DNA from 4 places in the Agrobacterium sp. CG160-95 genome. Region 4 is predicted to be linked to each of the others. Evidence: riboswitches for the same ligand, from Rfam matches in the RefSeq annotation. Region 4 holds a riboswitch; each other region holds the start of a gene.
The links. Region 4 has a riboswitch for cobalamin ahead of ACQZ63_RS02895 (CbtB domain-containing protein). Riboswitches for the same ligand answer to the same signal wherever they lie in the genome.

Region 1: another riboswitch for cobalamin. It lies ahead of ACQZ63_RS08960 (ABC transporter substrate-binding protein); the one in region 4 lies ahead of ACQZ63_RS02895 (CbtB domain-containing protein).
Region 2: another riboswitch for cobalamin. It lies ahead of bluB (5,6-dimethylbenzimidazole synthase); the one in region 4 lies ahead of ACQZ63_RS02895 (CbtB domain-containing protein).
Region 3: another riboswitch for cobalamin. It lies ahead of ACQZ63_RS22245 (DUF1852 domain-containing protein); the one in region 4 lies ahead of ACQZ63_RS02895 (CbtB domain-containing protein).

Annotation. Positions count from the first base shown of each region.
Region 1 covers NZ_JBNWDU010000002.1:490,204-495,427, reverse strand. The annotation lists gene ACQZ63_RS08970 (ABC transporter ATP-binding protein) at 1-108, opposite strand, end outside; gene ACQZ63_RS08965 (FecCD family ABC transporter permease) at 105-1,133, opposite strand; gene ACQZ63_RS08960 (ABC transporter substrate-binding protein) at 1,130-2,161, opposite strand; cobalamin riboswitch at 2,327-2,562, opposite strand; gene ACQZ63_RS08955 (GNAT family N-acetyltransferase) at 2,602-3,480, opposite strand; gene argE (acetylornithine deacetylase) at 3,692-4,816, shown strand; gene ACQZ63_RS08945 (2-hydroxyacid dehydrogenase) at 4,841-5,224, shown strand, end outside.
Region 2 covers NZ_JBNWDU010000005.1:261,924-267,147, reverse strand. The annotation lists gene ACQZ63_RS18595 (NADP-dependent malic enzyme) at 1-609, shown strand, start outside; gene ACQZ63_RS18590 (DUF2865 domain-containing protein) at 745-1,845, shown strand; gene bluB (5,6-dimethylbenzimidazole synthase) at 1,915-2,631, opposite strand; cobalamin riboswitch at 2,730-2,915, opposite strand; gene ACQZ63_RS18580 (TolB family protein) at 3,044-3,874, opposite strand; gene ACQZ63_RS18575 (VOC family protein) at 4,067-4,444, shown strand; gene ACQZ63_RS18570 (NAD+ synthase) at 4,594-5,224, opposite strand, start outside.
Region 3 covers NZ_JBNWDU010000007.1:168,763-173,986, reverse strand. The annotation lists gene ACQZ63_RS22250 (methionine synthase) at 577-1,605, opposite strand; gene ACQZ63_RS22245 (DUF1852 domain-containing protein) at 1,630-2,607, opposite strand; cobalamin riboswitch at 2,711-2,923, opposite strand; gene ACQZ63_RS22240 (hypothetical protein) at 3,710-4,990, opposite strand; gene ACQZ63_RS22235 (glycosyltransferase family 2 protein) at 5,083-5,224, opposite strand, start outside.
Region 4 covers NZ_JBNWDU010000001.1:568,459-573,682, forward strand. The annotation lists gene ACQZ63_RS02870 (MerR family transcriptional regulator) at 1-97, shown strand, start outside; gene ACQZ63_RS02875 (GNAT family N-acetyltransferase) at 303-791, shown strand; partial or broken gene ACQZ63_RS02880 (type 1 glutamine amidotransferase family protein) at 813-1,367, shown strand; gene ACQZ63_RS02885 (hypothetical protein) at 1,484-1,798, opposite strand; gene ACQZ63_RS02890 (CbtA family protein) at 1,803-2,519, opposite strand; gene ACQZ63_RS02895 (CbtB domain-containing protein) at 2,530-2,712, opposite strand; cobalamin riboswitch at 2,879-3,103, opposite strand; gene ACQZ63_RS02900 (c-type cytochrome) at 3,195-4,115, opposite strand; gene ACQZ63_RS02905 (c-type cytochrome) at 4,202-4,636, opposite strand; gene ACQZ63_RS02910 (LysE family translocator) at 4,752-5,224, opposite strand, start outside.

The DNA.
Region 1 (5,224 bases), on a different contig from region 4:
CGGCCCGATGATACCCAGAAACTCGCCCGGGGCGACCTCCAGCGAAACACCGCGCACGATGTCGAGATTGCCGGCATGAAAATGCAGATCGTGGGCGGATAATTTCATGACCGGCCTCTCTTCTGCCCGAGAATGAAGGCGAAGGCGGGCGCGCCGACCAGCGCAGTGATCACGCCGATCGGCAGCACCTGCCCCGGAATGACGGTGCGCGAAAGAATATCTGCGATGATCATGAAAATTGCACCGGTTAGCGCCGTCACCGGCAGCAACATGCCGTGGCGAACGCCAACGAAGATGCGCGCCGCATGCGGGATGACGAGACCGACGAAGCCGATGGAACCGACCAGCGACACCATGACTGCCGTCATGACCGCCGAAACCGAGATCAGCACCGCATAGACCCGGCGCACCGGAATACCGAGCGAAGCTGCTGCCTGACCGCCGAAAGCGAAAGCATCAAGCGCGCGTGCGTACCAGAGGCACACCCCTAGACCCGCAATACTGACCGGCAAAGCCAGCCAGACATCCGGCCAGCGCACGCCCGAAAGATTGCCCAGCAGCCAGAACATGATGCCGCGCGCCTGTTCGGCATTGGCGGATTTGGTGACGATGAACGACGTCATGGCGTTGAACAGTTGCGAACCGGCGACCCCCGCCAAGATGATGGCGCTGTTGCCGTGCCCTGCCCGCACCGCCAGAAGGCTGACAAGCGAAAAAGCCACAAAAGCCCCGATCAGGGCGCCGGCCGGCATCGTCAGGAACCCCGCCCCGAAGCCCAGAAGCGCCACGGCCACGGCCCCGGTTGAGGCGCCTGCGGAAATACCGAGGATATAGGGATCGGCGAGCGGGTTGCGCAGAAGTGATTGAAGCACCGCACCGGCCAGCGCCAGCGAGGCGCCACAGCACGCGGCAACAACGGCGCGGCTGAGGCGGTAACTCCAGACGATGCCCTCATCCAGCGGCTCCAGCGGATAACCCGCATGGAAGACACGATTGGCAATGGTCTTTGCCACCACGTCGAACGGAATGGCAGTCTCGCCGATGGCCGCACCGGCCATCAGTGCGACGAGCAGCAGGGCGAGTGCGGCAAAAGCCAGACCCGCCCTGCCGAGATTGACGGAAAGACCGTTCACTTGGCGAGACCGGCTGTGGAAATCGCCTCGGCCAGCGTTTCAATGCCTTCGATCGTGCGGATGGTCGGGTTCATCGCCTGCGCGTCCATTTCGAAGACATGGGCCGCCTTGACGGCGGGCATGATGCTGGCAACCGGATCGGTAGCGAGGAACTTGAGCTTGACGGCGACATCATCGGCGGGGAAACGCCGGCGGTCCATCTTGCCGGCAACGATCACGGACGGATTGGCCTTGGCGATGGTTTCCCAGCCAACAGTCGGCCATTCCTCATCGCTTTCGATAACGTTCTTCAGTCCGAGCGCGGACATGATGTAACCCGGCGCACCATTGCGGCCCGCCACGTAAGGATCGATATCCAACTCGGCGCTGGAGAACCAGAAGACTGCTGAAATCTTGCCATTCGCCGAAGCGATCTTGGCGCGGGCGGCTTCCTCACGCTTTTTCAGGTCGGCAACGACTTCCTCGCCGCGATCTTGCACGTTGAAAATTTTCGCAAGGTCGCGGACCTCCTGGTAGATCAGGTCCATGGTGAAAACGGACTTGCGCACGCCGTCGCCGCCGCCGGAATTGTCCTTGCCCATGCAATCGGCAGGGGAGGTATAAACGGGAATACCGAGTTCGGCGAATTGCTCCGGTGTTCCGACAACGCCTTCGGGACCGATCTGCCACTGGAACTGCGTCGTCACGAGGTCCGGCCTCTTGCCAACCACCGCCTCGAAGCTCGGATCATTGTCGGCAAGCCGCTCCACCTTGGCATTGGCGTCTTCGTAACCCTTCAGAACCGGGCCGATCCACAGCGCCGTGCCTACCACCTTGTCGGCCACGCCGAGCAGATAGAGAACCTCGGTCGTGCTCTGGCCGACCGATACTGTGCGGGCGGGCGCCTGCTTGAAGGTGATTTCGTGGCCGCAGCTATTGATCGTCAGCGGATAGGTGGTTTCGGCAGCCTGAGCGGCACCGGCGGGCAAGGCCGCTAATGCGACAGCCAGAAGACCGGCGGAAACCGGCAGGCGTTTGAAATGAAACATATGTTCTCCAGTCTAAATAAAGTGGCGTGATCCGCAGGCCGCGCGTCAAAACGCGTAGTGACAGAGCGACAACAAGTGTGGAGATGGAGAACGGGACTCTAAATACGTTTCCGCGGACGGAAAGGTCATAATCAGCTCCTCTTCCGGGCATCCCCGCCCGTAACGATGGTCAATATTATGACGGCAGGTCTCCTGGCTCACGAATATGCGCCGTTCATCTGCCTTCCCGCACCTTGAAGGGTGCAGTGGCATGACGCGTTTCAGGCGTCACGAGGATGAGCGGCAATCCGCTTACAGTTGCGGGGGCAGCCACGGCATTGGGCGATAGAAATCACCCGCACCATGTTCCCTATTAATCCCTTTGCCCTTCGGCTTCAGGAACCGTCGCTTTCTGACATAAGGGGCAAGCGCCGGGGCGTCAATTGCGATAGTGCTGCAGCTCAGCACAAAGACGGACCCGCCAACGCGAAAATTTTTGTAGCGCCGGAAGGCGCCGGTTGCGGCGCGTCTTTGGACATCGTGGTAAGGGTTTCAATCACCACCAGCCCGGATTGCGCAATAAAATCAATAAAGAGATTGTTGTCGCTGATGGTGTCGAGACGCACCAGCTCATCGTCCAGATCGGTAAAATGCCGCCTCACAAGCGCAATCGCATCCATGTCCGCACCCGCAACGACCGGACCGATAATGTGGCCCCGCCCCGCCGCACGGCGCAGCGCAAAAGCGGTAAGACGGTCCGCCTCAAACACACCGTAACCCGCATTCTGCGTCAAAAGTCGCTGTAAAACGTTCCGGCGCGAAACGCCAAAAGCCGCCCGGTCTAGTTCCACCACATCAGTCAGATGATCTGCGGATAACGGCTCTATTCGTTGTTTTCTGCCGGGCGGCGGTATCTCGAAAAGGCAATTCGCCCTTCCCCGGAACAGATATACTTTTTCCGTATCACCGGCAAAACCCAACCTTGAAAACAACCGCCGCGACGCTCCCGTCGCGTTCAACCGCAGGGAGACAGTGGGGAATTTCGCGACAAGTTTCTGCACAAGCCATGGTGCTACGCCCTGCCCCTGCAAACGGGGGGAAACAATGACCATGCCAAGCGTCGCAAACCCCTGATCATAGGGAAAGAGCATCGCGGTTGCGACAACACGGTCGATCTCATCGAGCGCAGCGAGACCCACGCCGCATTGCCGCAGAAAACACCATTCATTCGCGTGATATCGCCATCCGACGGCCATGGAGAGTGCATGCAGATGATCGGCATCCACGTCCGCGATATCCACGGTCCGCAGCTCGAAACTATCGACTTTGAGCAGGTCCATAACCAACGGCCCTCATCCCCTACGGCTCACAACCTTCATCCGGTCCCGGCCTAGCCCACGACATCCGACGGTAGCCGGTTACGCCAGCACGAATTTTCTGAAAGCACTGGAAGGTCACAACAATCTACCGAAATCATTCGCATTTCAGCAGATAAACGTGGCAGGCCATTCTAAGCTTTCGGGATGACAATCCGGTCAGCGGAGACGACCATTGAACGCAATCGAAATCCTTGAGCGTCTCGTCGGTTTCCCGTCGGTCGTTGGAACCGCCAATGGCGATATTGCCGGCTGGATCGCCGATTATCTTGAAAGCCACGGCGCGAAAGTATCGCTGCTTGCGGGACCGGAGGGCGACCGCGCCAATCTCTTCGCCACCTTCGGCCCGGCCGATCGCGCCGGCTATGTTTTGTCCGGCCATATGGATGTCGTACCCGCCAGCGAGCCGGAATGGTCTTCCGATCCCTTTACACTGCGGGCGGAAAATGATCGTCTCTACGGGCGCGGAACCACCGACATGAAGGGTTTTCTGGCCACGGTTCTCGCCGCGGCGCCTGCATTTTCGCGCATGGCGCTGAAACGTCCCGTGCATATCGCCTTTTCCTATGACGAAGAGGCGGGTTGCCGTGGCGTTCCGCATCTTCTCGCCAGATTGCCTGAACTGTGCGCCGCACCGGCGGGCGCAATTATCGGCGAACCGAGCAATATGCGGGCGGTTCGTGCACACAAGGGCAAAGCAGCAGCTCGCATTACCATCCGTGGCCGTTCCGGCCATTCGTCCCGCCCTGATCAGGGGGTGAATGCCATTCACCTGATGACCGGCATCATGGCAAAGGCCGTGGAGACGGCACATGAGCTGACGAAAGGCCCCTTTGAAGCGACTTTCGAGCCGCCCTATTCCTCGCTGCAGATCGGCACGATGAAGGGCGGCCAGGCGATCAACATCATCCCCGATTTCTCGGCCATCGAGCTGGAAGCGCGGGCGATTTCCGGCATATCGCCGCTTGAACTGCTCGGGCCGATTCGCGCAAGCGTCGAGGTTCTTGCAGCAAAGGGTGTCGATATCGAGTGGACGCCTATGAGCGATTATCCGGCGCTTTCGCTTGCAGCCAATGCTCCCCTTGTTCTGTTTCTGGAGGAATTGACCGGCACCCCCTGTCTCGCCGCCGTCAGCTACGGCACGGAGGCGGGGCTGTTCCAGGCGGCGGGCATCGACGCCATCATCTGCGGACCAGGAGATATCGGCCGCGCCCACAAGCCGGACGAGTTCATAACGACGGGCGAACTTTCGGCCTGCCAGTCGATGCTGGAAACACTCGCAAGCCGCTGTGCGGCTTGAACCTTCGGGAAGCATAGATTTCAGATGACGTTTCTCTTCAATTCCGACGCCAAGCGCGGCGAGATTTTCCGGCAGGCCCTAGCTGCAGAACTGCCTGATCTGCCGTTTTCGATGGATGCATCAACTGTCGATCCCGATGCAGTCCGTTACCTCATCACCTGGACGGTACCACAGGACATTGCCCGGTATCGCAATCTCGAAGTCCTGTTTTCGATTGGCGCGGGTGTCGACCAGTTTCACATCGAGGCGATCCCTGAGACGGTAAAGGTCGTACGCATGGTGGATGAGGGCATCATCCGCATGATGCAGGAATATATCTGCCTCGGCGTACTTTCCCTCCACCGCAACCTGCCAGTCTATTTAAACCAGCAGCGCCAGCAACTGTGGAATGCCCTGCCCCAGCGTCAG
Region 2 (5,224 bases), on a different contig from region 4:
GAAGGCCGTTACGACCGGCACCTGCGCGACGTGAACCAGATCATCGGCAAGCAGGAAAGCGTTCGCTCTTTCGCAGGCCTCAGCCTGCTCATCACCCAGCAGGGCGCGCTGTTCCTCACCGACACCTTCGTCAACAACGATCCGACCTCCGAAGAAGTGGCTGAAATGGCCATTCTCGCGGCAAAGGAAATCCGCCGCTTCGGCATCACGCCGAAGATCGCGCTCGCCAGCCACTCCAATTTCGGGTCGCGCGATTCGGAAAGCGCCCGCAAGATGCGCCGCGCCCTGAAGATCGTGCAGGCAGCGGCACCCGAACTGGAAGTGGACGGCGAAATGCAGGGCGGCTCAGCACTTTCGGAAGCGCTGCGCAAGCGCGCCATGCCCAACAGCGTGCTGACCGGCGAAGCAAACCTGCTGGTCTTCCCGAACCTCGATGCCGCAAACATCACGCTCGGCGTCACCCGCACGCTGACGGAGGGCCTGCATGTCGGCCCCATCCTGCTTGGCACGGCTCTTCCCGCCCATATCCTGTCGCCCAGCGTCACCTCGCGCGGCGTTGTCAACATGGCGGCCTTTGCCGTCGTGCAGGCATCGCACCCTTCGGTGTGATGAAGGCGTATTAACGCAGTTTTGAACATGCTGTTGCCGCATTGCGGCAACAGCTTATGTTATCTTCCTGAAACACGGATTTCCCGAAGCATAACACCCTCGCCACCGGCCGGGGACATCGAACGGATCGCACCATTGACCCGGCGCCGCAGCATTATCGGCCTCCTGCTTCCCCTTGTTTTCATCGCCCCGGCCGCTGCTTTCGCGGATCAGGTCTGCGATACGCTTTATGCGCAGCTGCGCGAACCGCCGCGTGTCATCGGCAACACCGCCGAGGTACGGCGTTACGCCAATGCGCTCACCCGCCAGAACATCGAGATCCGCAGGATCAGGAACGATCTGCGCCGTTACGGCTGTTCATCCGCAAGCGTCACCGTTTATGGCAGCCCGAATGCCGAACTCTGCGCGGAGATCAGCGACGCGATGGCGGATGCGCAGAGCGAACGCGATGCCATCATCCGTGACCGCGACTATGCCATGGCGGCCCAGGGCAGCGATGATGGCGACATCAGACGCCAGCGCATTCTCGCCGCACTCGACGCCAATGGCTGCAGCGCCATTCCGGAAACGGAAGCGCGCCAGCCGACGGCACCCGATGTGACACGTTACCCCGACGCCTTCGGCGAACAGGGCAACCCGCCGGGACAGGCAGGGCTTTCGACCTACCCCAATGCCGCTGCGGAGGGCGGGCTCAGGACGCTGTGCGTGCGCACCTGCGACGGCTCGTTTTTCCCCATCGCTTCCAATGCCTCGCCGCTCGATTTCCGTGCGCAGGCCGAACAATGCCAGAAAATGTGTCCGGGTACGCAGACGGAGCTTTATTTCCACTCCATGACGGAGCAGGAAACGGCTGACATGGTCTCGGCTGAAACAGGAAAGCCCTATAAGGACCTGCCGACCGCCTTTGCTTATCGAAATGCCTCAACGAAAGCCCCAGGCTGCGCCTGCAACATGGCCGCCTATCACGAGGAGATGAAGCAGCAGGAGGCTGCGCGGCCGGAAGCTGAGAAACCCTATTCCAGCATCACGACCATTCCACCACCGCAAGGTGACACCCCCAAAAAACCCACCGAACTGCAGCAGGCCGCAAAGCCGCCGGAACAACCGGTTCCGGAACGCGACTATGACCCGAACAACAGCAGGGTCCGCGTCATCGGCCCTAAATTCCTGCCCGACCAGACAGGCCGGATCGACCTGAAGAACCCGGCGCTGAAGGGCATTCAGCCGCAGCAATAGCTCCCATCAAGCACGCGGTATGGAGTTGGCAACGCTCTATCTCACTCACAAGGCGGTCGCGTGTTCTCTTTACCGCCCGCCCCAGCGATTGCGAAACACCAGCTCCTCCAGCGGCACGCGCTGGCGCCAACCCTTCACCGCCAGTTCCGGCTCGGTATAAAGTGTATCGACGCGGCCGAGGCATAGCCAGGCGACGATCTCGATGTGGTCCGGGATTTCCAGAATGGTCCGAATGTCGCTATCGTGGAAAATGCTGACCCAGCCGACGCCGATGCCTTCGGCGCGCGCTGCAAGCCAGAGGTTCTGGATGGCGCAGACGGTGGAATAGACATCGGTGCGCGGATTGTGGGTACGGCCCAGCACCACCTTGCCGCCACGCGTCGGATCGCAGGTGACGCAGATGCTGAGCGGCGCCTTGCGGATGCCCTCAAGCTTGAGGCTGCGGTAAAGCGCCTGCTGCTCCCCCTCGAACATCGCCGTCGCCTCGCCATTGGCGCGGCTGAAGGCAACCCAGGCTGCCTGCCTGACCGCACCGTCAGTGACGAGCGTGAAATTCCACGGCTGCATGAAACCGACCGAGGGCGCGGAATGCGCCGCCTTCAGCAAGCGCTCGACCACATCTTCCGGCAATGGATCCGGAAGGAACTGGTCGCGCACATCACGGCGGGTTTCGATGGCACGGTAGATCGCCTCTCGCTCCCCCTCGGAAAACGGGTAGGCGGGCGAAAGCGCGTGATCGAATGCATCGGCGTCGAGCGAACTGGTCGCGAGTGGATCGGTCGGCATCGTCTATCCCCAACAATGCTGGCGCGCCGCCACGAAAACCGGCTCCGGTTTTCGCCTGCACGACGCGCTGCTGCAACAACCTGCCGCCGTCCACGCGGTCTGGTCTATCCTGTCAGGCCGGTCTTCTGACTCGGCTTCATCCGCCCACTTTCGCCTTCCCGAATGGATTCAGTGGCATCAAGAAAAAGGGCATCCGCCTCACAGCGCTGGGCACGTTCCGGTCTTGCACCGGATTCCCGATTCTCCCGCCCTAAAGGGCAGGCACCTGACGAAGAAGCTTATGAGCAACAAAGATTGCAAATACAAGTATCTTGCGCAGCGATGCGGCAATGTGACCGTGGCCACCTCACCGGCGTATTGCGGCCTTCAGCCGCCGCGCAGAAGCGCGCCGGCTGAAGCACTCCCTACCGCATCACCCAACGGGAAAATACCGCACATAAGCGAACTCATCCCCGTCCGGTGACCAGTTGGGCGAATTCATCGTTCCCTGCCCGCCGAAAAGGTCAAACAGCGTTTCGGCATTACCGCCATCCATATCCATCAGCCGCACGCGCACGTTAAGGTCGCGCGGATGGTCGAAGACATCGGCGTCGTAGGAGACGAAGACGACCTTGTCACCGCTGGGGGACGGATGCGGGAACCAGTCGCCGTAGGCGCTGTCGGTGATACGCTCGACGGCCGAGCCATCCACCCGCACGCGCCAGATCTGCATCTGGCCGGTGCGGCTGGAGTTGAAATAGATCCATTCTCCATCCGGCGAATAATCCGGCCCGTCATTGCGGCCCTCACCATGGGTAAGGCGTGTCTCAACGCCGCTGTCTATGTCCATGGAATAAATATCGAAAACCTGATCGCGAATGCCGCAATAGGCGAAACCTTTCCCGTCCGGCGACCAGCCGTGCCAGTAGGACGGAAGGTTCTTAGTCATCAGCCGCGGCGTTCCGCCCGTCGAAGGCAGCAGATAGATGGCACTCTTGCCGAACTCCACCTTGTCGGAAATGGCATAAAGCGAACCGTCAGGCGAAATGCCGTGGTCATTGTTGCAGATTGTCGCAAAGCCAGTATCGACCTTTTCAGGCGAAGGGTCGCCGGCAAGTGACAGGCGATAAAGCAGACCGTCGCAGTTCAGAAGCAGGTATTTCCCGTCCGGCGACCAGTTCGGAGCCTCGAACAGCTCCGGCGTCTGCCAGACCACCCGCATCTGCCGAGTGCGGATGTTGAAGATTTCGATGGAACTGCGCATGCTGCCTCCCGGGCCTGTCGATCGTCTGGCGTGGAGCGTTGAATGGCACAACCATTCCGTTTGCATCCGCCACCGCCGTAATTATGATCCTATTGCCGCAGGCACCGCCCTGCAAATTCAAATAGGAAAAAACAGCAGCGTTCCGGCACCGCCCGCACCCCTGCCCGTTTCTCCCAGATCCGAGGTTCCGCGATGAACACCATCGCCGATCACGGCATCCGCTTCGGTCGGATCGCCGCAATGCTTCCTGTCAAGAATATCGAGAAGGCCCATGACTTTTATGTCCGTGTGCTGGGCTTCGAAAAGACCTTCGAAAACGGCAACCCTGTCGGTTTCATGATCCTGAAACAAGGTAACGCCGAGTTGCACCTGACATTGCAGTCAACGCACAAACCGGCCCCCTTCAATGTGGCGCATATGCTGGTCAGCGACGCCGACGCGCTGCATGCGCTTTGCAAAAGCCACGGGCTTCGCATCATCAAAAGTCTGCAGGACAAGGATTATGGCCTGCGGGCCTTCGTTTTCGAAGACCCGGATGGTAACCGCATCGATGTGGGGCAGGTTATTTAACGAGATAGGGAGACGGCGCGGCGTGTCCGCGCCGTTGGAGGAAAAGGATGCTTCTTCGCCATCGATATATGGCGAAGCCGCAGCATCCGCACTCCGTCACCCCGAACTAGATTCGGGGTCCAGCAAGCTCCCTCCATGCCCTCCTTCGACTACCTGTCCCTGAACCGGTTGGTAATCGGATAACGGCGATCGCGGCCGAAGTTCTTCTTGGTGATCTTCACCCCGGGCGCGGATTGGCGGCGTTTGTATTCGGCGAGATAGAGCAGATGCTCGATCCGGTGCACCGTCGCGATATCATGGCCACGCGCGAGGATTTCCTCGACCGACATTTCCTTTTCCACCAGGCACTCCAGAATATCGTCCAGCACCGGATAGGGCGGCAGCGAATCCTGGTCTGTTTGGTTGGGTCGCAATTCGGCGGATGGCGCCTTGGAGATGATATTGGCGGGGATCACTTCGCCGGACGGCCCGAGCGCGCCGGGCGGCACATGGGAATTGCGCCAGCTGGAGATGGCGTAGACCTGCATCTTGTAGAGGTCCTTGATGGGATTGAAACCGCCATTCATGTCGCCATAAAGCGTCGCATACCCCACCGACATTTCCGACTTGTTGCCTGTTGTCACCACCATCGAGCCGAACTTGTTGGAAACAGCCATGAGAATGGTGCCGCGTGTTCGGCTCTGCAGGTTTTCTTCGGTAATGCCTTCTTCCGTGCCTTCGAACATTTCCGAAAGCGCCGACAGGAACCCATCCACCGGTTCGGCAATCGGCACGATATCG
Region 3 (5,224 bases), on a different contig from region 4:
CTGCCGTAGCGATTCGCGCCTTCAGCCTTGATGGAATACGAACGCCACACCTTCATTCGATTTGACAAAGTCACTGATTGCCAAGTCTCTGGCCGATAGTATCGTTTTGGAATTTCCGCTGAAGCGATGTTCTGAGGCAACGGCTTCTTTATCTTGGGATCGCTGCTACCGTATGGCCACCACTGTCCCCATTTCCAAAAGGCAATTGCTGCTCTCGGCAAATACGTCCTGCTGACTGAGACCCACTTTTTTCGGCGATCTTAGCGGCCGTCGTGCTCCCGAGATTTTCGGCGTCTGGGAAGTTGTTCTGTTTGGCAAAAGTCACGAAGACGTCGGTGGCGTTGGAATAAATGTCTTCCAACCGAGACGTTTGGCGCAAACACTCAGCAGAAACAGGGCCGATTTTTAGAGAACAGGCGGTCTTGGCAGCTTTGCGCCAAGAGGCGGACATCCGTCGAAGCTCTCAGGATGATCCGCGCCGTGACCTTATAGCCATTCGTAAGTCTCCCAGCGTGTGTCGCGATGGGCGCGGTGGCGGCGAACGGCAGCCATCCGCAGGTTCAGACTATCAAAAAACTAAACAGTGAGCTCTCTTCGGACGATCTCAGCTCCTGCGCTCAAGGAATTCAGCTTGTCTCTTGCCACACGACGAGACAGGGGGGCCATGCCGCAATTGGTGCAGGGGCAAAGTTTATCTGCGTCGACAAACTTAAGCGCCTTTCGCAGCGTTGCAGCGACTTCCTCCGGGGTTTCGATGGTATCGCTTGCCACATCGATGGCCCCGACCATCACTTTCTTACCTCGAACAAGTTCCAGAAGATCCATTGGGACATGAGAATTGTGGCATTCGAGGGAGATCATACCGATGCCGGATTTCTGCAGCTTGGGGAGAGTTTCCTCATACTGCCGCCATTCTGACCCGAGTGTCTTTTTCCAATCCGTATTGGCCTTTATGCCGTAACCGTAGCAGATATGGACGGCGGTCTCGCACTTCAGCCCTTCAATTGCCCTGTCCAAAGTGGCAACACCCCAGTCATTCACATCGTCAAAGAATACGTTGAAGGCAGGTTCGTCGAACTGGATGATATCGACGCCGGCAGCCTCCAATTCCTTTGCTTCCTCGTTGAGTATCCCGGCAAATTCCCAGGCAAGCTTTTCACGGCTCTTATAATGGCCGTCAAAGAGAGTATCGATCATCGTCATCGGACCCGGCAAAGCCCATTTGATGGGTTGTTTGGTCTGCTGGCGAAAAAACTTGGCGTCTTCGACGAACACGGACTTCTGGCGAGACACTGCGCCGACGACTGTCGGGACACTCGCATCGTAGCGATCGCGAATTCTGACTGTCTCGCGTTTTGCAAAATCGACCCCGTCGAGGTGCTCGATGAAAGTCGTGACGAAATGTTGGCGTGTTTGCTCGCCATCACTGACGATGTCGATGCCGGCCTGTTGCTGATCGTACAGTGAAAGGCGCAGGGCATCTCTCTTGCCTTCCAGTAATTCCTCGCCCTCCAGCTTCCAGGGCGACCACAGTTTTTCGGGCTGCGCAAGCCAGGAGGGTTTCGGCAGGCTGCCAGCGGTCGATGTGGGGAGAAGTTTCTTCACGATGGGACCTCTTCTAAGTGATGCTCAGGCGGGGCGGTGAGCAAACAATTGCTCAAGGACGGCGCGGTATGGCTTGATGAAGTGTTTTTCGGTGAACTTACCCTGATCCACCGCCAAGCGATTTCGTTCGTCGCGATCGTAAATGACCCGGGTCAGCGAATAGTCCTGGTGCTTCAGGTTGGGCTGGTAAAATGTCCCGGCTGCTGCGTTCGCATTGTAGATTTCGGGGCGATAAATTCTCTGAAACGTTTCCATCGTGCTGATGACGCCGATTAGCTCAATATTGGAGTAGTCGCCCAGCAAATCCCCAACAAAGTAGAAGGCCAACGGCGCAACGCTGCCTGCAGGCATGAAGTAGCGAACCTGCAATCCCATTTTCCCGAAATACTGGTCGGTGGACGAGAACCCATTCTGCCGGTATTCGACGCCCATCACGGGGTGATGATTTTCGGTCCGGTAATAGGTCTTGCTGGTCGAGGCGCTGATGCAAATGACCGGCGGCTTGCGAAAGTACGAGCGGTAGGCATCCGACTGCAGAAAAGACTTGAACAGGTTTCCATGCAGGTCGCCGAAGTCGGCCGGAATGCTGAAGGCAGGAACGCTCTTGTTATGCTCCGGCAGCACAATGCTGAAGTCGTAGTCTCGCACATAGGAGGAGAAGTTATTCCCCACAATGCCGTCGATACGTTCACTGGTTTTGTGATCGATGATCGTCGTCTTCAGTATCTCGATGAGGGGAAATTTTTCACCTGCGACATCGAAGCTCATGTCGACCGAAATGATCTCCAACTCGACCGAGTATCGGTCCGATTTGGGATTATCCCAGTGAGCGAGGGCGTTGAAGCGGCTGTCGATCATGCGCATGACATTGCGCAGGTTTTCCTGCCGCTTTTCGCCCCTGGCCAGATTGGCGAAATTGGTGGTGATGCGCGTATTTTCTGAAGGACGATAGTCCTCATCGAAGGGTACGCTCGTGATCGTAAAAATGCAGGTCTGAGACATGTTGTGCCCCTATAAAGTTGGGGGCATGGGTCTGCGGACGCATAGCAAGACGGGCCGCGACAATGCAGCCTTTGCTACGGCACACTGGGACACCCCGCCCGTGGACGTTATTTCACCAAAGGCAGGTCTCCTGGCTCACGGATCATCACTTCCGTCCGTCTTCCCGGGGTAAACCAGTGACATATTGGACTTCAGCTCGCCGCTTACAGTTGCGGGGGCAGCGTCGGCTTTTCCGTATGACACGGAGCACCGACTTCCCTCTTAGCCCCGGCACGTTGCGTGCAACGACTGGGGAACCTTAGGCGTGACGACCATATTGTAAGCCACGTCATCGGTCAACATCATATAACGATATCTTTATGTCCTTAAGTCTACGTTTCCATTGTCGGTTCCGGCCGAGTAGGTTGCATTCGGCGTTGTCAGGCGATTCTCACATACGCGGACCTGGCCGTGGCAAACGTCTCGCTCCACGCACTTGAAAGGATCAGACCACACCACGAATAGTTCCTAGTGCGGGAGCAGCCTGGTGATACCGTCCAGGCGCCCAGAGCGCGTTCCGCCAGACTTAGTCGCTCCAGAAGAGCCAGTACGTCGATCGACGGTTCAGGAGGCAATTGGGGCAGCTAGAAGGCGCGCATGATTTCGCCTGCCACAGGCGTTTAATTGAAGCGGCCTCGCCGGAGGTTGGGATGCTATTCGGACATGCCCTACTGTGCCGGCGCAGCGCTAATAAAGGGATCGGCGTTTGAATTAAATAACGAATGAGCGAAGGCAAGCACCCTTAAATTGCGGGCCGATAACATCACGGGCGCGTATCCGCAACAGCACCGCCGAATTTGTGCTCGGGCCTTGGAACCGCCCCATGTCGTTGAAGGTGCACAGGAAGTTCCGATCCGCACCGGGCATCTGACAGGTCTGGCAGTGGGCGGTATTCGGCTTGGTTAATCGTACCGTCAGGCTTGAATCACTGGAACTGCTAGTCGGCAGTCAACGTTGCGGTTTTACGCTTTTCGCCGCTTTCAGCAGCGTCATGCGTCCCAGTTTTCAATCTCCGGCGCAACGGCCTGGAGCAATATCCTCCTGCTGCCGCCGAGACGGACGATTATCCCTCACAAAGACGAATACAACCGCTTTTTCTAAGAAAAGGGTTCCAGCCTTTCGCTGCAAGGATTGCCCAGGCAGTGGCCCCGACATGCGGCAACCTGAAATATTTGAAGTCGGCAAATGTCGAGGTCGGCCCGATCATCAGCCCGGTCGTCAGTTCGTCCCCGACTGTCGCGTAGATCAGGTTATCGGGAGATATTTGTGCGGCGATGGTGGCAAGCAGCGCCTCGGCCCGCTCGGCATCGCCGACCTGCTGAAATGCCAGCGCGGCCTGGGCCGTACCTTCCAGCCACACACCATCCCGATCGTCGTTAAAATCAAAACCTCCCGCAACCGCATAATGCCGATCAACCCAATGTAGAACACGCCCACTGCGGCCCCGAAACTCCGGCACGGCGAGAATGGGCCAGAGCTCGGAATCTATTCCGGACTGGCTCGAGTTGGGTGTGTCGCTTCCGGGTAGGCTGCCGACGTAAAACCGTCCCTGCTGCTCATTCCACATCGCATCAAGAAATTTGCGTGTTTTGTCCCGCATCGCCTGCCAGGCGCGCGCTCCCTCAATTTCGGCGAGCCAACCCGCAACGGCATACACATCGAGATTATGTTCCGTCGATTTCCACTCGAGTTTTGCCGGTGCAGGCTCATGACCGAATGTGCCACCTGTGTAGCCGATATCGCGGACGCCCGCCGTATGCGCATCGATCCAGCGCATGAGTTTGGTCGCTGCCTGCACATAGGACGGATTGCTTAATCGTTCACTGGCAGTGAGAAGCGCAAGTGCCGCCCAGGCCAGGTTGCCCGTTGCGCTGCCGACCTGATAGTCATCCTCGACCCACGTCTTGCTGGCCTCACTCCAGAAACCGGGCAAAAGCATAGCATCGTTTTCGTTCGCAACGGGGCCGGAACGGTAGGCGTTGCGCAGGCGGCCATCGCTGTAATAGCGATCGTTGTTGACGGCGAGCAGCAGCGCGTCGGCAACCCTTTTCGCTTCGGCATCGTTGCCACAGGAAAAAAGGGCAATCGTCGCCAGGGCATTGTCATAGGTGAAACCCGCATTTGAAAGAGCGGGATCAAGCGCTTTACCGCCCGGTGCAGGCTCAAAGCTCCGAAATATGAAGGGGGGGGTGGATTTGTCCATCTTCCCAACGAGACCCGCACACAAGCTCACAGCAAGGCGGTCGCGAACTGATCCGGAACCGGTGCGCCCGTCGCCAGCAGCGACCACTCCTGTTGTGAAGCAGGTCATGAGAACTGTCGCGACGATCGATTTGACAGACATGAGTTTTCCGTTTGGTAGGCGCTTTTCCAAACAAGCCCGCCTCTAGCTTGCGGTTTACGTCGAGCACGGTCCCGGGTTTGGCGCGAATTGTCTTAGCTGAAGGCCCTTGCGAGTAACATCTGCATGGACTTCAAGAGGTCGCCCTGTTCCGCGACATTTTCGGGCGCATTGCGGAAAAGCAGCCTCAAGATTGCACGATGCTGGTCGGCAGTGGGGGTGAGAGTGAATTTGCCG
Region 4 (5,224 bases):
GGAACGTATCGTCTCCCATTGCCATGGTCATTCGATCGAGGATTGTTACGTCATCCGCGCACTTTCCGACCATGGCATGTGCGAAGGCGAGCATTGAGGCTGAAGAGCAGGCTTGACAGATTTCAGATTCGAGCGCATTGCATGGACATGATCAACGAACGCGCACCCATCTCCTGCTCGTACTTTTGGGCCTACCTGTAAAGGGCGGCTCGACAGATCATTTTGTCAACAAGCCGCCGTCAGGCGGCTTTGTTGTTTTTCAAGCGTCCTGACGGCATCGATAAAACCGAAGGACCAGAAAAATGACCGAAGATAGTTCCCTTACACTGGAAAGACCGCCCGTCGTCATCATTCGTGGCGCACGCAAGACCGATTTGCCTGAGCTCAATGAGATGATCACCCTGCTTGCCACCTTTCATGGCGATGCGGCGGCGATTACGCCGGCGAAACTGGAACGCGACCTGTTCGGCCCGCTTCCCTGGGTGCATGGGCTGGTTGCGGAAGCCGACGGCGCATTGATCGGTTACGCCCTGATGCTGCCGCTCTACAGGGCGCAGGAAGGCCGCCGCGGGCTTGAGCTACACCATCTTTTCGTGCGTGACGGTCACCGCGGCCATGGCACCGGCCAGCACCTGGTTTCCCGCGCCCGCGATATCGCCAAGCGCCTCGGTTGCGACTATCTTTCCGTCAGCGCCACGACCGGCAATGTCGCCGCGCATCGTTTCTACGAAAGCATGGATTTCGCGCCGCGCCCGGTCACCGGCATGCGCTACATGCAGTCTATCGCCTGATTGCAACCTTTGGAGACGGCCATGACACGGATTGCCATTGCGCTTGCGCAGGATTTTGCGGACTGGGAACCGGCGCTGCTTGCCGCCGCCGCGCGCGGCTATCTCGGCGTCGAGATCGTTTACGCAACCCCGGACGGCCGGCCCGTGGTTTCAATGGGCGGGCTCAACGTTACGCCCGACACATCATATGACGCGCTTGATCCTGCTAACATCGATGCGCTCGCCATTCCCGGCGGCCTTAGCTGGGAAAAGGGAACGGCTGTCGATCTTGGCGGGCTGGTACAGCGGTTTCGCGAGAAGGGCCGACTGGTTGCCGGCATCTGCGCGGCTGCCAGCGCGCTTGCAGGCACGGGCGCCCTTGATGACGTCGCCCATACCGGCAATTCGCTCGCCTCTCACAAGGCCTCTCCGTCCTATCGCGGCGAAGCGCTCTATCGCGACCAGCCGAAGGCGGTCAGCGATGGCGGCATCGTAACCGCAGCCGGCAGTGCACCGGTCAGTTTCGCAGTGGAAATTCTGAAACACCTCGGCCTCTTTGGTCCGGAAGCCGAGGCGGAACTTGGAATTTTTGCGGCGAACACCGGTGAAGCTCACCTTGGTGTCGAGAGTTTTGCGGATCCTCCCACCCTCATTCCTGTGCTTGTCACAGGAATGAGGGTGGTGGAGAAGTTAAGCCGCGAGACCATCACAAATCACCCCTGATCAAGCACCCGGCAGACACGGGGCGCGACATCCCCGCACTCCCCCGCAATCGCACGGCGGATATCGCGGCTGTTGAGATGCAGACTGCGACCGGCCGGTAAAGCCGAGCGTTTTATCTTGGCAAGGGCTGCGGCCGTAAAGGCAGCCTCATTGTCATGAAAATAGGCGAGCGCCGCTTCCCGTTCCGGGCTGACGACGAGGACTGCCTTGAAGGCAAGGCGGTGCACGGCGCAGAAAGCGCCGTGACCGGGAACGGCAAAACGCAGCGCGTCGAGTTCCTCACTCCATTCGGCTGCGTCCTGCATGGTTTCAAGCCTGCTGGAAGCGCTTCAGGAAAAACGCGCTCAATGTTCCGAGCAAGGCCCAGAAGACAAAGCTGGTCACGGCGGCGGCAACGATGAACTGTCGTTCCAGCGGCAGCGGTGCCAGCGCATGTTCACCTTCCGGCGGCAGGGGCGCGCCCACCACATGTGGTGCAACGATCAACACCAGTGCGAGCACGATTGCCCAGGGTTCGCGGCGGAATGCGATCAGCGCAATGCCGCCTGCGGTCGCCGCAACCGTCGAAAGCCACCAGATTTGACGCGCCTCAAGCGCGGCCGCCGGGCTGCCCGGTAGTTCCGGCGGCAGGCCGATCATCGGCGCAAGCATGACGGCGGCAAAACCGGCCACACCCCACAAAAGGCCTTCGCGCCAGCCGGCATCGGTGCCGCGTAGCGAGATGAGGCCGGTGAGCACCAGTGCATAACCGATGGCGGTCAGCACGTTGGCGGCGACCGTATAGGCGGTGCGCTCGAGGCCGTCGGCCGGAGACCAGGCTTCCTCGTTATGTTCGTGCGCGGGAACGGCAGCGCCGGTCGTGGCCGGAGCATCGTGGCTGTGGGGCGCTTCGCCACCCGCATTTTCATAGGTTTCCGCCTTCAGGATCAGCGGCGTGGTGCCGAAAGCCTGCATGGCCGAAACGGCGAAGCCGCCAACGATGCCGACGAGGACGGCGGTAAAAACGATATTGCGAAAGAACGACATGCTTTTTCCCTCAATGGCAAGGGAAAGCATTGGCATGACGTGTGTCATGCGCAGCGTTGTGAACGGCTTCCACATGCGAAAAGCCGACAAAACCGACGACGAACAGACCAAGCACGATCGCCGTCAGCGATTGCGCCAAGCTCCCCGTTTTTGCTGAAACGGCGGCATTTACCGTATTCTGGTTGATGGACATGGTGACCCCTCTTACGGCGCGACCCCGCGCCTTTAGACGCGGCGGAACGGCAAACGCCGTACAGCCGCATGCGATACACTTCACCACGGGGATACGAGACTGACACAGGGCGGCACGTTCAAGCACCACCACCCTGAAATTCCGCTCTTCCGGACACCCCGCCGGCATGGACATTTCCGTGATGGCAGGTCTCCTGGCTTACGGGTCAAAACCTGAAACACCTTCCCGGCATTGCCCTCGCCCATATCCGGCGAGATGCTTACCAGTGGCATTTCGTTTCAGGCTCTCCGCTCACAGTTGCGGGGGCAGCCACGAATGAGGATGTCTCCCTATCGTGTTCCCTTTTCACCTTCCGGAACGCCCGGAAGGAACCATCACAGGATCGTTATCCGATGGGTGTGGGTGGGAGTCAATGGCAGGCCGGCGTGAGAATCGCGCGCCGTGGCTGGATGCCGGATCAAGTCCGGCATGACGGCAAAGGGCTACCGTGCCGGGATGGCCTTCAGATAGGCGGCGATCGCATTGCGGTCATCAGCCGTCAGATGCGCCATATTCTGCTGCACCTTGACCATGGAGCCGCCGACGCTGTCGAATTCCGGGGTGAAGCCGGTTTCCAGATAGTTGGCAATATCGGCCGCCTCCCAGCTTCCGACGCTCTGCGAGCCGGGGGTAATATCGGGAATGCGGCCCTCGCCTTCGGGATTTGGACCACCGGCCAGCCATTTGCCATCGAGAAAACCACCAAGCGCATTGCGCGGCGTGTGACATTCGCCGCAATGGCCCGGGCCTTCCACCAGATATTGGCCGCGCAGCAATTCGGCATTGGCATCGGCAAGCTCGACGCGGGGTGGCGCGGATGTATCGAAATAGAGGAATTTCCAGCCGCCCAATGCCATGCGCATGTTGAAGGGGAACGGCAGTTCGTGATCCGGCACGTCATTCTGGCTGGCGGGCAGAACCCGCAGATAACCGAAGAGGTCGTTGATGTCCTTCTGCGTCATGCGGGCATAGGAGGCGTAAGGGAAGGACGGGTAGAGATGTTCGCCGTTCTTGCCGACGCCGCGCGTCATCGCATCGCCGAATTCCGAAAGCGTCCAGCCGCCAATGCCATGCTGCGGATCGGAGGAAATATTGGGCACATGGAAGGTGCCGAAGGGGCTTTTCAACGCTTGCCCGCCCGAAAGCGTCAAAAGCGCATCGCCCTTGGCATCTGGTGCCGCATGGCAACTTGCGCAGCCGCCCGCCCAGAACAGCGTTTCGCCATTGGCAAGGTCCGGCTCGCCAAGGCTCACCCAGTGGCTGGGTGCCTGACGCACAGGCGCGGTGACCCAGGCGAAAATGCCGAAACCGGCAATGGCCGCCACCGCGATCCCGCCCGCGAGCTTCGTCCAAATGGAGGCCATGACCCCTCTCCCCATTATCACCTGATGAGATCAGGCATCATTCCCGCTGAAAAAAACGCCGCCGGGAAGCGGCGTTCTTAATAGGATCACTTCTTTAGACGGTAGGTCTGGTGGCACGCACCACAATCGGCACCGAGGGTCTGCATGGCGGCGGTGACGCCTGCCTGATCGGCGGGAAGGCTGGCGAGGACCTTGTCCGCATCGGCACCGAGCTTGGCGGCCTTGGACTTGAAGTCATCGAAATTTTCCCAGATCGCGGGTGCCGCAGCACTGCCGGTCTCGCTGCCCGGGGGAAACTGGTCGGGGAAAGCCTTGGCGTTGGTGCTGATGGTCGTCACGGCAGCCTTTACGGCTTCGGCGTCATAAGGCTTCTGGCCCTTGGAGATGGCAGCAAGCGCCCCCATGGAGCCGCCGATCTGCTTCATCATGCCTTCACGTTTTTCGACTTCGCCGGCAGCGTAGACCGCTCCGGCGCAAAGACAGCCGAAAAGCATGGCCGCCGCGATGGTTTTCAGTTTCATACATTCTCTCCTTGATTCCGGCAGATGCCGAACGCGCGATAACGGCGCGAGGATGCCCTTTCCGCATGGCGAAAAGAAGTCACATTGCAGTGAATTTCCCCAAGAAAACAGAAGTCTAGGAGAGTGCTTCCCAAAGCGTAACCAGGGCTGCGGCAATCAGCATGAAACCGGCGGCGCGGCCGATGAAAATCGTCGCGGCAGGCGAGGAAACGAGCCATGCCCGGCTTTTATCCGCCGTCAGCGCCAGAGCGCCATAGACCGTGAACTGCGTGATGGCCACCATCGCGCCCATTACCAGACCCTGCATCCAGATTGGACCATAGTCGGGTTTGAGGAATTGCGGATAGATCGCCATCATGAAGAGATAGGCTTTCGGATTGGAAAGGCAGGTGAGCACGGCCCGCCAGAACGCCTTTCTGACAGAGGCGCTCGCCTGCGCTTCATCGCCATTGACGGTAATGGCGCTGCGCATCAGGCCGATGCCGATCCAGACCATGTAAGCGGCGCCGGCGACCAGCAGCGGCAGGAACAGCGACGGCATCCAGGCGGCAAGCATGCCGACGCCCAACGCACCGTAAAGTGAATGCA